One region of the Methylovirgula sp. genome, then DNA from elsewhere that is predicted to be linked to it. Evidence: predicted binding sites of a transcription regulator. Region 1 holds the regulator's gene; each other region holds the start of a gene.
What was found. The regulator LexA, encoded in region 1, represses DNA repair genes until DNA is damaged. The targets are predictions, from matches to a motif close to TGTTCNNNNTGTGTTCNG.
Positions count from the first base shown of each region.

Region 2: ssb (single-stranded DNA-binding protein) is a predicted target of LexA. The motif match lies at 3,136-3,153, and genes of this name have one in related genera.
Region 3: dnaE (DNA polymerase III subunit alpha) is a predicted target of LexA. The motif match lies at 1,985-2,002, and genes of this name have one in related genera.

Region 1 is NZ_JBBCGP010000001.1:2,458,541-2,463,328, reverse strand. It holds gene WDN02_RS12055 (glycosyltransferase) at 1-701, shown strand, start outside; gene WDN02_RS12050 (hypothetical protein) at 711-986, opposite strand; gene WDN02_RS12045 (hypothetical protein) at 1,199-1,639, shown strand; gene lexA (transcriptional repressor LexA) at 2,292-3,005, shown strand; gene WDN02_RS12035 (ComEC/Rec2 family competence protein) at 3,106-4,785, opposite strand.
Region 2 is NZ_JBBCGP010000001.1:3,290,275-3,295,062, forward strand. It holds gene uvrA (excinuclease ABC subunit UvrA) at 1-537, opposite strand, end outside; gene dctA (C4-dicarboxylate transporter DctA) at 745-2,058, shown strand; gene WDN02_RS16050 (DUF2867 domain-containing protein) at 2,071-2,577, opposite strand; gene WDN02_RS16055 (cyclic nucleotide-binding domain-containing protein) at 2,638-3,009, opposite strand; gene ssb (single-stranded DNA-binding protein) at 3,255-3,755, shown strand; gene WDN02_RS16065 (homoserine O-acetyltransferase) at 3,792-4,788, shown strand, end outside.
Region 3 is NZ_JBBCGP010000001.1:2,867,028-2,871,815, forward strand. It holds gene WDN02_RS13925 (amino acid ABC transporter permease) at 1-993, shown strand, start outside; gene WDN02_RS13930 (amino acid ABC transporter ATP-binding protein) at 1,002-1,745, shown strand; gene dnaE (DNA polymerase III subunit alpha) at 2,279-4,788, shown strand, end outside.

The DNA.
Region 1 (4,788 bases):
TGGCCTTTTACGCCCGCAAGCGCATTGTCCCGATCATGACGGACGTGACGCAATTGCTGATGAGCTTCTCGATGGTCGCGACCGTCGCTATCGCGCTGGTCAAGCCATGGGGTCATCCGTTCAAAGTCACGGCCAAGGGAATTTCCGCAGATCGAGTCGTTATCCAATGGCGTTATCTGCTTCCCTTCGCGGCAATCGCGTTGACGACGATGCTCGGGATTGCACGGAACACGGCGCAATTTTCTCCCGTCTACGGAACGGATGGATATGCCCTGAATGTCTTCTGGAGCATTTTCAATATTGCGATCCTCGTCATTGCCTGCGCAGTTTGCGTTGAAGTCCCGCGAAGGCGTGTCGAGGAGCGCTTCAATTCCGGAGAGCACGCGACTGTGCATCTCGCAAATGGCACGCAAGTCCCCTGCGTCCTGCGTGATATTTCTCTGGGCGGGGCTCATCTGATGATGGACTTTGGACGTCTGCGTGCAGACGACCAGGGATCGCTCCTGCTTTCCAACGGAATCGAAGCGCCGTTTACCCAGGTCCGCCAGTCCCAAGATGGCGTCGCCGTGAAATTTAATCTGGATCGGCAAACACGGCGTCATCTCATCGCCCTGCTGTTCACCGGCGGCTATGCCAATGAAGTGCCCCAAGTCAGACTGAGGCACCTCTTCGCGACGCTGTTCAAGCGACTGGCCGCCTGATCCGGCGGCTTATTGCGCTTGGAAGACGGCCTTGAGCCCGAGCGCAGAAATGTCGTTGTAGCCTTGCCAAGCGCCCTGCGTACAAAAGAGGATGAGCAGCTGATCGCAATCGTTCAGATGCGGCGACAGGCGTAACTTGATTTGTCGAGGCGACAATGACGTCTTGACGAGCCAGATCGATTCATTGACGTGGCACCAGGCTTCGCCCAGAGCCTCAAGACATCCAAAAAAATCGGGATGTGCATCCCTCGCGACAAAGTCGCAAACAATGGCATAAACTTTCATTTCGCAATCACCGTTTTTTAAATAATCTCGGCAGCATGAGTGATATTGGTTGCCCCGCTCTTAAAAATTGAGATGAACGAATAGCTACGCCGAGCGCAGAAAGACGCCCGTCTCGCGACCCGATTTAGAGCTGGCTCCCGGGAATTGGTTTTCTTTTCGTCGCTGATATAGGCTGACGGGACTGCGCAACAGGGTTTCAGGGGGGAAGCACCATGCATCTGTCTCATCGGGTTCGAGCAAGCCTCGTCGGTCTGCTGGCCCTTTTTGCTCTGAGTTCGTCTACCTCCGCGTTTGCCGACAGCGGCACCGTGCGCCTGTCCATCGTGAAGGGTGGCTGGTTCGTTGGCGCGAATGGCGGCGGCGGCAGCCTGTATTTCCACGGGCGGCGTTATGCGCTGACCGTCGGCGGCGTCGATGCCGGGCTTGTCTTCGGCCTGTCGCATACGACTTTGCGTGGACGGGTTCTCCACATCTACCGGCCATCGGACATTGCAGGCGTCTATGGCGCGGCTGGTGCGGGTGCCACGGTTGGTGTCGGCGCCCGCCTCATCCGGCTCGCCAACGACAAGGGCGCTGTGTTGGAATTGGAAGGCTTTCAAGTCGGCCTGATGGTGAACGCCGACCTGAGCGGACTCGTCATCGGGCTGAGGTAGGTGGCTTGGCGCGACCCACATTCGCGAAGCTGCGCACGAGCTTGAAATGAGCAATGATCCGAAGGATTTTGACCGAGCCTTTGCGAAGGTTGTGGCAAAACCAGATCGGCAACCTAAGCCAAGCGATCCGAAAAAATGAAGCCTTTAAGAGCGACCAGCTAAGAGGACTCCGGCCTGACAAATTGCGGCCAAAAAGGCGAAGATGGCCGCCATTGCGCTGTATTGGCTTTGGTGCCTAATCGCGTTGGCTAAATCTATCAGCGGCTTTGTATTGACATACACACTCTGCGGCCCGAGGGCACCCATTTCATCTGTAAGGCCGCCCTCGGCGATGGCTACTTCCACTTCCGTGAAATCCGAGGGCGTAGATCGCGTTGCGGAGACAAGCCAAAGGCCCCCAGCAATCAACGAAGAGACTGCGGCTGCGTCGTTCAGGCAGGTCGTAAGTTGCGAAAGCGGCATCCGCGGATTTTGCCAGAACACTCAAAACGGATGCAACATCTAGCGTTGGTCCCGCGAAATATAATATCGCCCCACCTTGACGGAACACAGCAAGAACGGTTAGGCTCTGTTCACTCTTTGTTTAGCGGCTTCCCGTCTTCTGAACCGGAGTGATTCGGCTCCGGAGCCGCCCAAGAGCGAGAGCGCCTGAATGTTGACCCGTAAACAAAGCGAACTCCTGCGCTTCATCAACGAGCGTCTGAAGGAGACCGGCGTCCCGCCCTCCTTCGACGAGATGAAAGAAGCGCTCGACCTGCGCTCGAAATCCGGCATCCATCGCTTGATCCTGGCGCTCGAGGAGCGCGGCTTCATCCGCCGCCTGCCGAACCGCGCCCGCGCGCTCGAAGTTTTGCGCCTGCCCGAGTCGACAACGCCCATGTCACATGGACGTGGCCGCAAGTTCTCGCCCGAAGTCATCGAGGGCAATCTCGGCAAGGTACGCCCTGTCATGCCCGCGTTCGAGGACGAGGATGAACGCGCCGGCATGGTCGCCATTCCTGTCATGGGCCGTATCGCCGCGGGCACGCCGATCACCGCTTTGCAGAGCCGCAGCCACACGATCACCCTGTCCCCGGACATGCTCTCGACCGGCGAACATTACGCGCTCGAAGTGCGTGGCGATTCGATGATCGACGCCGGTATTTTCGACGCCGACACGGTGGTGATCCGCAAGCAGGACACGGCCGAGACCGGCGACATCGTCGTCGCCCTCATCGACGATGAGGAAGCGACGTTGAAGCGGCTGCGCAAGCGCGGCGCCTCGATCGCGCTCGAAGCCGCCAATTCGGCCTATGAGACGCGCATTTTCGGCCCCGACCGCGTGCGCATCCAGGGCAAGCTGGTGAGCCTCATCAGGAAATATTGAGCTGCGTTGAACGCGCGTCATGGCCGGACTTGTTCCGGCCATCCATGCAAGGCCCTCAAGGTAAGTCGTGGATGGCCGGGTCAAGCCCGGCCATAACGGGCTAATCTTGTGAAGCGTCCGGACTGTCGTTCGCTTTTTGCTCGGGCGCAGCACGCGCCCTTTTCCACACAGGTGGCGCTGGCGACCAAGGCCGGTCTTCGTCCACGGCACGGGCGGTGTCGAATGCCCAGCCCTTGCCTTGCGCGCGCAAAAGCATCGCGCCGCTGCCGCGTAGCCTGTCGCGATCGATGACGAGCGGCGCGGCGCAGCCCGGCGGCGCGTAGAGCGGCGTGATGACAATATCGGCGCGCAGGCAATCTTCAGCGAAAGCTGCGTCGTCCAGCACCAGCGCAACGCTGCGGCCATCGGCCAGAATGCCGACGCAGCCGATGCGGTCGCAGGCGCTCATGTCGATTGCTTCATGCGGGTCGCGCGCGTCGGCGTCGGCGCCGAGCCATTGCTCGACCGTGAACTGGCTTGGCCGCCGGCCGATGATCGTCAACGCGCCGTCCGCCCCGCGCACGGCGACGGCATCGCCGGTCGCGGCAATCGCCATATCGAAGGATGGACCATTCATCGTGCCATAGAGGCCGATGATTGCGAGCGGCACGGCCGTCAGCCGCAGCAGCGCCGAGCGCCAGATCACCGCCGAAAGCACCGCGAATGTCAGAAACACGATCGCCCAGGGCGCGAAGACATTGATATGCGTTGACGCGCCCGGTAGCGTGCCGATCCAGCGTGCGACCCACAGCACGAAACGGATGCCGAGGCCGAGATAATGCCAGACGAACGCATCGAGCCCAAGCGGATAGAGCAGCGTGCCGAGGAGCGCGCATGGCACCGCGAACAATTCGATGAGAGTCAGCGTCAGCGGATTGCCGATGAGCACGTAAGGATTGAGCTCATGGAAATCATAGGCCATGAACGAGGCCGTCGCCGTCGTCGCGCAGAGAGTCGCAAATAGCAAAGCCGGCGGCCCATGGCCGAAGAACGCGCGGAGCGCGGCGATCCGCGCCCGCATCGGCGACGGCGCCACAAGGCCGGCGCGCTCGTCGCGAATTTGCGCGCCATTTTCGGCGCGCGATTCATACACCGCGACAAGCGCAGCGACTGCGGCGAAGGAAAGCTGAAAGCTCGCGCCTAGGATCGCCTCGGGCGCAACAAGCATCACCAGCACGGCGGCGAGCGCGAGATTGCGCATGCTGAGCGACTGGCGTCCGGCAAGCACGGCGCCGAGCATGATCAAGGTCATGAACAAGGCCCGCTCGGTGCCAACGCGCGAGCCCGTCGCGATGTCATAGAAGATCGCGCCAAGAATGGCGGTTGCGGCCGCCCATTGCTTGATCGGGTAGCGCAGCGCCAGCGACGGCGAAAGCGCCAATACACGCCGCAGGCCAACGAAGAAAATGCCGGCCATCAGCGTCATCTGTACGCCGGAAATCGTGATGATGTGAAAGATGCCGGCTTCGCGGATCACGTCCTTAGTATCGTCCGAGAGCAGATCGCGCTTGCCTGTCACCATGGCCGCGGCAACGGCACCGGCTTCACCGCCAACAATCGTATCGATGCGCAAAGCCAAAGCATTGCGGCTGCGGTCGAGTGCCATCAGCGCGGAATCGACAAGCCCCGGCGGATGCGGCGGCGTCATCAGGGTCACGCGACCGACCACATTGCCAACCGCGCCGATGCGCGCGAACCACGCATCGCGGGCAAAATCGTAGCCTCCCGGCAAACCTTTCAATTA
Region 2 (4,788 bases), 830 kb from region 1:
CACCGGCGCCAGCAAATAAAGCCGTGTGCGCTCTGGCAACGCCAGCACGCGATCGACCATCTGCGAGACCGTCTGGCTCTCGATCGGCAAGCCGGTCGCCGGGGAATAGGGAATGCCGATGCGCGCCCACAAGAGGCGCATGTAGTCATAGATCTCGGTGACGGTGCCGACCGTCGAACGCGGATTGCGCGACGTGGTTTTCTGCTCAATCGAAATCGCCGGCGAAAGCCCGTCGATCTGATCGACGTCCGGCTTCTGCGTCATCTCCAGGAATTGCCGGGCATAGGCCGAAAGCGATTCGACGTAGCGGCGTTGGCCCTCGGCGTAGATCGTATCGAAAGCGAGAGACGATTTGCCGGAGCCGGACAGACCGGTGAACACGACGAGCTTGTCGCGCGGGATGACGAGGTCGACGTTCTTCAGATTATGTTCGCGCGCGCCGCGCACGACGATGAGCCGCCGGTCGTCCTTGGGGAACGGCAGGTCGAGTTCGGGCTCTTTGGCTTTGCGGGGGATGGTCTTGCGCGGTGCTTTCATGGACTTTCGTAGAATATCTTGGCTCTCCGGAGAGAGGAAATATCAGGTCGGACGTCGCGGCGAGTTGCGCGCGGCTTAAGGTTCGTCGAAGATCGGAACGCCTTAAGATAGGGGCTCGCCGAGCCAAGGCCAAGAGCGCCTTTTCGGCGGGGCCGCCAAGCCTGAGAAGCCAGCCCAAGAAGAACGAAAACGCCAGCAGGAAACGCCATGGATGCCACCGCCCCCGCCGTCAAAATCCGAACGCCGATCTATAAGCTGCTCTATGCGCAGGTGCTCTTCGCCATTGCCCTCGGCGCGATTTTTGGCTGGCTTGCGCCCCACGTCGCCACCGCCGATTGGGTGAAGGCGCTCGGCGACGGCTTCGTCAGGCTCATCAAGATTGTGATCGCACCGCTCATTTTCCTGACGGTGACGGCGGGCATCGCCCATATTTCCGATGCCCGCAAGGTCGGCCGCGTCGCAGTCAAGGCCATCGTTTATTTCGAAATTGTCTCGACCTTCGCTCTGGCGATCGGCCTTCTCGTCGGCAATCTGGTGCGCCCTGGCGCGGGCTTTGCCGCACATGCCGACGCCGCCGCTGTTGCGGCCTATGCCAAGGCCGCCGGCGCGGAGCACCCGGTCCAATATCTGCTCAACATCATCCCCGATACCGCCATCGGCGCCTTTTCGCGCGGCGATGTTTTGCAGGTGCTTCTTTTCTCGATTCTGTTTGGCTTTGCCCTGATGGCGCTTGGCCAGCGCGGCAAGCTTCTGACCGATGTGCTCGACCAGGCCACGCTTGCGGTTTTTGGAATCATCAACATCGTGATGCGGGCCGCACCCATCGGTGCCTTCGGCGCGATGGCCTATACGGTCGGCAAATACGGGACGCAAGTGCTCGGCGCGCTCGCCGGCGAGATTGCGACGTTTTACCTGACGTCGGCGCTTTTTGTCATCGTCGTACTCGGCACGATCGCCCGTCTGGCGGGCTTCAATATTTTCAAGTTTCTCGCCTATCTGAAGGACGAATTGCTGATCGTGCTCGGCACAAGTTCATCGGAAAGCGGCCTTCCCGGTCTCATTGAAAAACTCGAGGTGCTGGGCTGCTCACGCTCGGTCGTCGGCCTTGTCGTCCCGACCGGCTATTCGTTTAATCTCGACGGCACGAATATCTACATGACGCTAGCGACGCTGTTCGTCGCCCATGCGCTGGGGGTCGATCTTTCGTTCGGTCAGCAAATGACGATCCTGCTCGTCGCCATGCTGACCTCGAAAGGCGCGACGGGCGTCACCGGTGCCGGCTTCATTACGCTGGCAGCGACGCTATCGTCGGTCTCGCCAGCCCTGGTCCCTGGCATGGCCATTCTGCTCGGCATCGACAAATTCATGAGCGAATGCCGGGCACTGACCAATTTCATCGGCAACGGTGTCGCGACCGTGGTGATCTCGGCCTCGGAAGGCGAGTTGGACAGGGTAAAGCTCAATGCCGCGCTGAGCCGTGGCACGACGGAGAATGCAACCGGCGAGATGACGCTCGCCTAGCACCTGACGGTTTCAACATCCAGCTGCCAGCCGCGCCATGGATCGCGTGACCACCAGATGATGAAACGGGCGGATGATGTTGATATAGGCCCGCCCAAGGCGATTGTGGATGTGCACCGCCGTGGTCGCAATGACCTTTGTATTGCCGCCGGCCCGGATACGCAGCAAGGATATGCGGAAGTCGAGATGCCGGTCATCCTCGCCAAAGACGATCTCGTTTTCTTTCTCTTCCAGGATCGGAAAGAAGTCCACACGGGCTGCAAACGGCGTGCCCTCGCGCAACTGGCGGGAACTCTTGACGCCGAGCGGGCGCATGGCCGCGTCCCGGATTGTCAACAACGTGCGGAACCAGACCGGAGGATTGCCGAGAGCGAGCGTCGCGAGCTGGCGCATGTTGGGCGACGGTGCAGAGGGGATGTCGATGGCGTAGCTGTCGAGCAGCTGCGCGTGCGGATACCAATCGGAAATAAGGCTGCCGGACGGCGACTCGACCCGCCGGACGGGCGAATGAATGGTCATGTCGACGAGGGTCGGTTCGTCAAAAGGCGCGTCATCATTATCGGCAATGTCCGGCTTAGCTCAATAATACCCGTCCCGCGCGCGGATGCGTCGCACGAAGAGGCGCATGAGATCGAGCGCGAAGCTCGGCGTCTCGCCGACGATCCGCAAAAACTCCTTTTCGGAGACAGGCACGAGCGTGACATCGGTCACCGCGACTGCCGTGCCGCTGCGCGGTGCCGGATCGACGAGTGACATTTCGCCGAAAAATTCGCCGGGGCCCAGGATGGCGACGACGCGCCGGCCGCCCTGAATTTCCACCTGCCCTTTTTCGATGACGAAGAGCGCTTCAGCCTTGTCGCCCTCGCGAAAAATCACTTCATCTGCGACGAACGAGCGTCGGGACAGCTTGGACTTCAACAGAAGACTGAAGTCGAGCGGCTTTTGTGACATGAATGTTTCCCCGCCCCGATGCGGCGTCGTCTGCCGCCCAGCCTAGGCCGCACGGCGCGCGTTTGCCAAGATTTTGCGATGCCGCAAGCGTCAATTTCTAACTTGCTATGTAACAACAGAATTGTTAGGAACAAACGAAGAACAATGCCTTTCCGTGGAAAACCCGATCTGAGGGGTTATTTGGAGTCTACGGCAGGCGGCTACGGCCCTAAGGTCCACGGCCAAAGCGCGTAATGGAGAGAGTCATGGCGGGCAGCGTCAATAAAGTCATTCTGATCGGCAATCTGGGCCGCGACCCGGAAGTGCGGCGGATGAATTCCGGCGATTCCGTCGTGAACTTCAGCCTCGCGACGACCGAATCCTGGCGAGACAAAGCCTCGGGCGAGCGCAAGGATCGCACCGAATGGCACAATATTGTGATCTTCAATGAGAATTTGGGGAAGATCGCGGAGCAATATTGCAAGAAGGGCTCGAAGGTCTATCTCGAAGGCCAATTGCAGACGCGTGAATACACCGACAAGGACGGTAACCAGCGCCGCACGACGGAAGTCGTCCTGCAGCGTTTCCGCGGCGAGTTGACGTTGCTCGACAGTCGCGGCAGTGCGCGTGGCGAATCTTTCGACGAGCGTGGCGGCGCGGTTGAAGCCGCAAGCAGCGGTGCCAGCTTCGGTCGTTCGTCGCCGATGGACTCCGACAGGCGCCCAAGCCGCGCCGCGGAAATGATCGACGACGACATTCCGTTTTAATAGATATCAGACGATCATGCCGCGGGGGATCGCTGCATGATCGTCGAGAAAAAAGTCTTCGAGCTGCCGGAGTTTCGCACATCCGGCGGCCAGCTCATCAAAAATGTCCGCATTGGCTGGGAGAGCTACGGCACGCTCAATGCGGATCGCTCTAATGCAATCCTCATCGCGCATTATTTTTCCGGCACCAGTCACGCCGCCGGCCGCCACGCCAAAGAAGATGTCTTTCCCGGCTATTGGGACGCTTTGATCGGCCCGGGCAAGGCGATCGATACCGATCGCTATTTCGTCTTCTCATCCGACACGCTGGTCAATCTCAATGCGCGCGATCCGCATGTCATCACGACAGGTCCCGCGAGCATCAATCCTGACACCGGAAAATCTTACGGTCTCGATTTTCCACTGGTCACGATCCGCGATTTCGCCGCTGTGCAGAAGGCGCTCGTCGATTATCTTGGCATCCGCAGGCTTCATGCGGTAATGGGCCCGTCGATGGGCGGCCTGCAGACGCTCGCCTGGGCCGCCATCTATCCCGACATGATGGATCGTATCGTCCCCGTCATTTGCGCGGGCGAAGTGGATGCGTGGCTCATCGCGTGGCTTGGCCTTTGGGGCGCGCCGATCATCGCCGATCCGGCCTGGAAAAACGGCGCCTACGCGCTCGATGAACAGCCGCTCGCGGGCCTGAAGCTGGCGCTCGAACTCGTCACATTGCAGGCTAATCATTGGATCTGGGCTGACACGCAATTCGGCCGCACCTTCGCGGAGCCCGGCGCTGATCCTGGAAATGCGCTGCGCAATTATTTCAAGGCGCAGACGGTGGTGTCAGGCATTGCTGCCGAACGCGCAAAAATATCCGACGCCAATCATCTGCTTTATCTTGTGAAAGCCAACCAGACTTTTGCTGTCGGGCCGACGGGTACGGTCGCCGATCTCGAAAAGATAAAAGCCAGAACTCTCCTGCTCTATTCACCCGAAGATCAGGTCTTTCGCGCCGCCAAATCCCGCGCGACGGCGGCGGCGATCGCTAAGG
Region 3 (4,788 bases), 410 kb from region 1:
ATTGTTCTGATTGTCTGGCTCGTTCCGGACCTTTTGCGCTATTTCATTTTCGATGCAGTCTGGCACGGCGACGCCGCGGCGTGCCGCACCGCGGATGGCGCCTGCTGGGTCTTCATCCGCGAGAAGCTGCCCTATTTCATTTACGGATCGTACCCGCTCGACCAGCGTTGGCGGGTCAATCTCGTCTTCGCAATTGGCGCCATTCTCGCGGTGTGGCTGCTTAGCCCGCGTGCACCGGCGCGGCGTCTCGGCATGTGGCTGGGGTTCGCGGCCTATCCGATCGTCGCTTTCATGTTTCTCTATGGCGCCCCGATGCTCGGGCTCCGGCAGGTCAGCAGCGACCTCGGGGGCGGGATGCTTGTCACCCTCGTCGTCGCGACCTTCGGCATTGTCGTTTCGCTGCCGCTCGGCATTTTGCTGGCTCTTGGCCGTCGCTCGCGCCTGCCGGCGGTGCGAATTGCCAGCACGGCGTTCATCGAATTCATGCGCGGCGTGCCGATGATCGCCGTGTTGTTCATGGCCGATACGATGCTGCCGCTGTTTTTGCCGGAGGGCGTGGAGCCGAACAGGCTAGTACGCCCGCTCGTTGGCGTGGCGCTCTTCGCCTCTGCCTATATGGCCGAAGTGATCCGCGGCGGCCTGCAGGCGTTGCCGAAGGAGCAGAGCGAGGCGGGCGAGGCGCTGGGTCTGCGCTTTTGGTCGATCCAGCGGCTCGTCGTGCTGCCGCAGGTCCTGCGGCTGACACTTCCGGCAATCGCCAACACCTTCATCGGCCTTTTTAAGGATACCACGCTCGTCGCCACCGTCGGCATTTTCGATTTTCTGCGCACGGTGGATTCGGCGCGGCTCGATCCGAACTGGTCGGGCCCGACCATCACCACCACAGCTTATACATTCGCCGCGCTCGTCTATTTCATCTGCTGCTTCGGCATGTCGCGTTATGCGCAAAGTCTCGAGCGGCGGTTTGGCGACGACCACCGCGCGACGGTTTGAGGATTAGAATGACCGACACGCGTCCGCTGGCCGTCGAGATCGCGCATCTCAACAAATGGTACGGCCAATTTCACGTCTTGCGCGATATCGATCTCAGCGTGGCGGAGGGCGAGCGCATCGTCGTCTGCGGACCGTCGGGGTCTGGCAAATCAACGCTCATCCGTTGCGTCAACGGGCTGGAGGAGTTTCAGCAGGGTTCACTTGCCGTCGATGGCATGGCGCTCAATCGCAATTCTCTGGCGGCCGTGCGGCGCGACGTCGGCATGGTGTTTCAGCACTTCAATCTTTTCTCGCACCTCACCGTTCTGGAAAACTGCACGCTCGCACCGATCCAGGTTCGTAAAATGAAACGCCGCGATGCGGGAGACCTCGCGCGTCGCTATCTTGCTCGGGTGAAAATGGCGGATCATGCCGACAAATATCCGGCCCAGCTCTCAGGCGGCGAGCAGCAGCGCGTGGCGATCGCGCGCGCGCTATGCATGAGCCCGAAGATCATGCTGTTCGACGAGCCCACCTCGGCGCTCGATCCGGAAGCGGTCAAGGACGTGCTCGATCTGATCATGACGCTCACCGCCGAGGATCAGATGACTATGCTCTGCGTGACGCACGAAATGGGATTTGCCCGGCAGGTCGCAGACCGGGTGATCTTCATGGCCGCAGGTGAGATCGTCGAGATCAACCGGCCGGACGCGTTCTTTACGGCGCCGCAGCATCAGCGCACGAAGCTTTTCCTGAGCCAGATTTTGCGCTGATGGACTTGGCCGGCTCAAGCAGCGCGTCGCGGGCTCTCAAACCCAGGACCCAACCCTATCTCATTTAGATATGACATTTTCTGAAAAGTTCCTTAAAGGTTTCGTGATTTCCCCATAATTAACAAAGGGATAGAACAAGAACAAAACGTGTGCTTCATATAAGCCAATGATAGTACAACTTTATCGATAGACCCCCGAGGACGGCTTTTTATCCCCCCCCCTTGACGTAAGAACAAAAAGTGAATATTAAGCGAACATAAAGCGTTCCTGGAGTTTGCGTATGTTTGCTTTTCTCTCAGATGCCGCCGAACTTGTATCCCTGAGTTGTCTGGTCGTCCTGATCGCAATTGTCGCGCGAAGCGTCGGCGCTGCCTGAAAAATTGTTGAGAGACGCCATTGGCACGCGCGGATTGGATCGTCCCCGACTAAACTGCGATATTGGCGGGCTCGAACGAGCCGCATTTTAAGGCCGGAGGCGAATTTTGGACGTTTCTTTCGCTGATGGTGCGGGCGGGTTGGGCCAGCCGGGACTTGTGAGCCCGGCTCCGGGATTTGCGTCCGTCGCCGCAACCGTCGGCTTTGTGCACCTTCACGTCCATAGCGCCTTCTCCCTGCGCGAAGGGGCGCTTTCGATTGCCAGATTGGCCAAGCTCGCCATTGCCGACGCTATGCCAGCGCTGGCGATCACTGACAGCAACAATCTTTTTGGTGCGCTGGAATTCTCCGAAAAACTCGCCAAGGAGGGCGTCCAGCCGATCATTGGCATAGAACTGACGCTGGATTTCGGCGACGGGGCCCGGCTCGCATCGCGCGGGGGCGAAACCGCCGCCGGCCGAGCCGAGATCGTCCTCCTGGCACAGGACGAGACGGGCTACCGTAATCTGATGCATCTGGGCTCGCAGGCATGGCTGCACCCTGAGCCTGGTGATCTACCGCATTTGCCTGTGGCAATGCTCGCGGCGCGAACAGCGGGCCTGCTTGCCTTGACTGGCGGCCCTGATGGCACCCTCGACCGCTGCTTCGCGTTTGGGCGTCCCGAAGCCGCCGAGCATCGGCTCGACGTTCTGCAGGCGTGTTTCGGCGGCCGGCTTTACGTCGAATTGCAGCGCCACGGTTTGGCGCCCGAACGCGAAGCCGAGCCGCAACTGATCGATCTGGCCTACCGCCATTCTCTGCCGCTCATCGCGAGCAATGAGCCGTATTTTGCCGGCGTCGGTGATTATGAGGCGCATGACGCGTTGCTCTGTATCGCCGAGGGCACCGTCATCGGCGCGCCGGAGCGCCGGCAACTTTCGCCGGAGCATCGTTTCAAGACGCGGGCGGAAATGGCTCTCGCTTTTGCCGATTTGCCGGAAGCTTTGACGAACAGCGTCGAGGCTGCGCTGCGCTGTGCCTATCGTCCCTTGACCCGCAAGCCGATTCTGCCGCGCTTCTCCAATGCGGCAGGCGATGGCGAGGACGAAGCCGCGGAACTCGTTCATCAAGCGGAGGCGGGGCTAGAAGCGCGGCTCGCCAAACACGGAACGACGCCCGGCCTCAGCGAAGCTGATTATCGTGCGCGACTCGCGTTCGAACTCGATGTCATCATCAAGATGCGGTTTCCGGGCTATTTCCTGATCGTTGCGGACTTCATCAAATACGCCAAGCAGAATGGCATTCCGGTCGGGCCGGGACGCGGGTCCGGCGCCGGCTCGCTTGTCGCTTATGCACTTACCATCACCGATCTTGATCCGTTGCGCTTCGGTCTTCTGTTCGAGCGCTTTCTCAATCCTGAGCGCGTGTCGATGCCGGATTTCGACATCGATTTCTGTCAGGACCGGCGCGACGAAGTTATCCGCTACGTGCGCGATCGCTATGGTTCCGACCGGGTCGCGCAGATCATCACATTCGGCTCGTTCCTGGCGCGCGGCGTCATGCGCAATGTCGGCCGGGTTCTGGAAATGCCGCTGGGTCAGGTGGACAAGCTCGCCAAGCTCGTGCCGCAAAACCCTGCTGCGCCGGTCAGTCTGAAACAGGCCATCGAATCCGAGCCGCGCCTGCGCGAAGCCGCCGAGGCTGAGCCGCGTGTCGCGCGGATGCTTAAAATCGCCGAGACGCTGGAAGGTCTTTATTCCAATGCCTCAACTCATGCCGCCGGCATCGTCATCGGCGACAGGCCGCTTGAAGAACTCGTGCCTCTCTATCGCGACCCCAAGTCCGATATGCCGGCGACGCAGTTCAACATGAAATGGGTCGAGCCGGCGGGGCTCGTGAAGTTCGACTTTCTCGGCCTCAAGACGCTCACCGTCCTCGACAAGACAGTGCGGCTGTTGGCGCAGCGCGGCATTGCCATCGACCTCGCTGAAATTCCGCTCGATGACGCCCCGACCTACGAGATGTTACGGCGCGGCGAAACAATCGGTGTGTTCCAGGTTGAAAGCGCCGGCATGCGCAAGGCGCTGGTCGAAATGCGCGCCGACCGTTTCGAGGATCTGATCGCGCTTGTCGCGCTCTATCGTCCAGGCCCGATGGCCAATATCCCGACCTATTGTGCGGTGAAGCTCGGCGACGAACCGGCAAATTACATTCATCCAAAGATCGAGCCGGTCCTGAAGGAGACGTTTGGCGTCATCATCTACCAAGAGCAGGTGATGCAGATCGCGCAGATCCTGTCGGGCTATTCGCTGGGCGAAGCCGATCTTCTGCGCCGCGCGATGGGCAAAAAGATCAAGTCGGAGATGGACGCGCAGCGCAGCCGCTTCGTCGGCGGTGCGATCGAGCGCGGTCTTGGCAAACAACAAGCCAACGAAATCTTCGATCTGCTCGCGAAATTTGCTGACTACGGCTTCAACAAGAGCCATGCGGCGGCCTATGCCTTGCTCGCCTATCAGACGGCCTATTTCAAAGCCAATCATCCGGTCGAATTTCTTGCCGCGTCGATGACGTTGGATAAGGGCTCGACCGACAAGCTGGCGGAATTCAGCAATGAGGCGCGCCGCATCGGCATCAAGATCGAGCCGCCATCGGTCAATCGCTCTGGTGTCGATTTCGAAGTCGCGGCGAA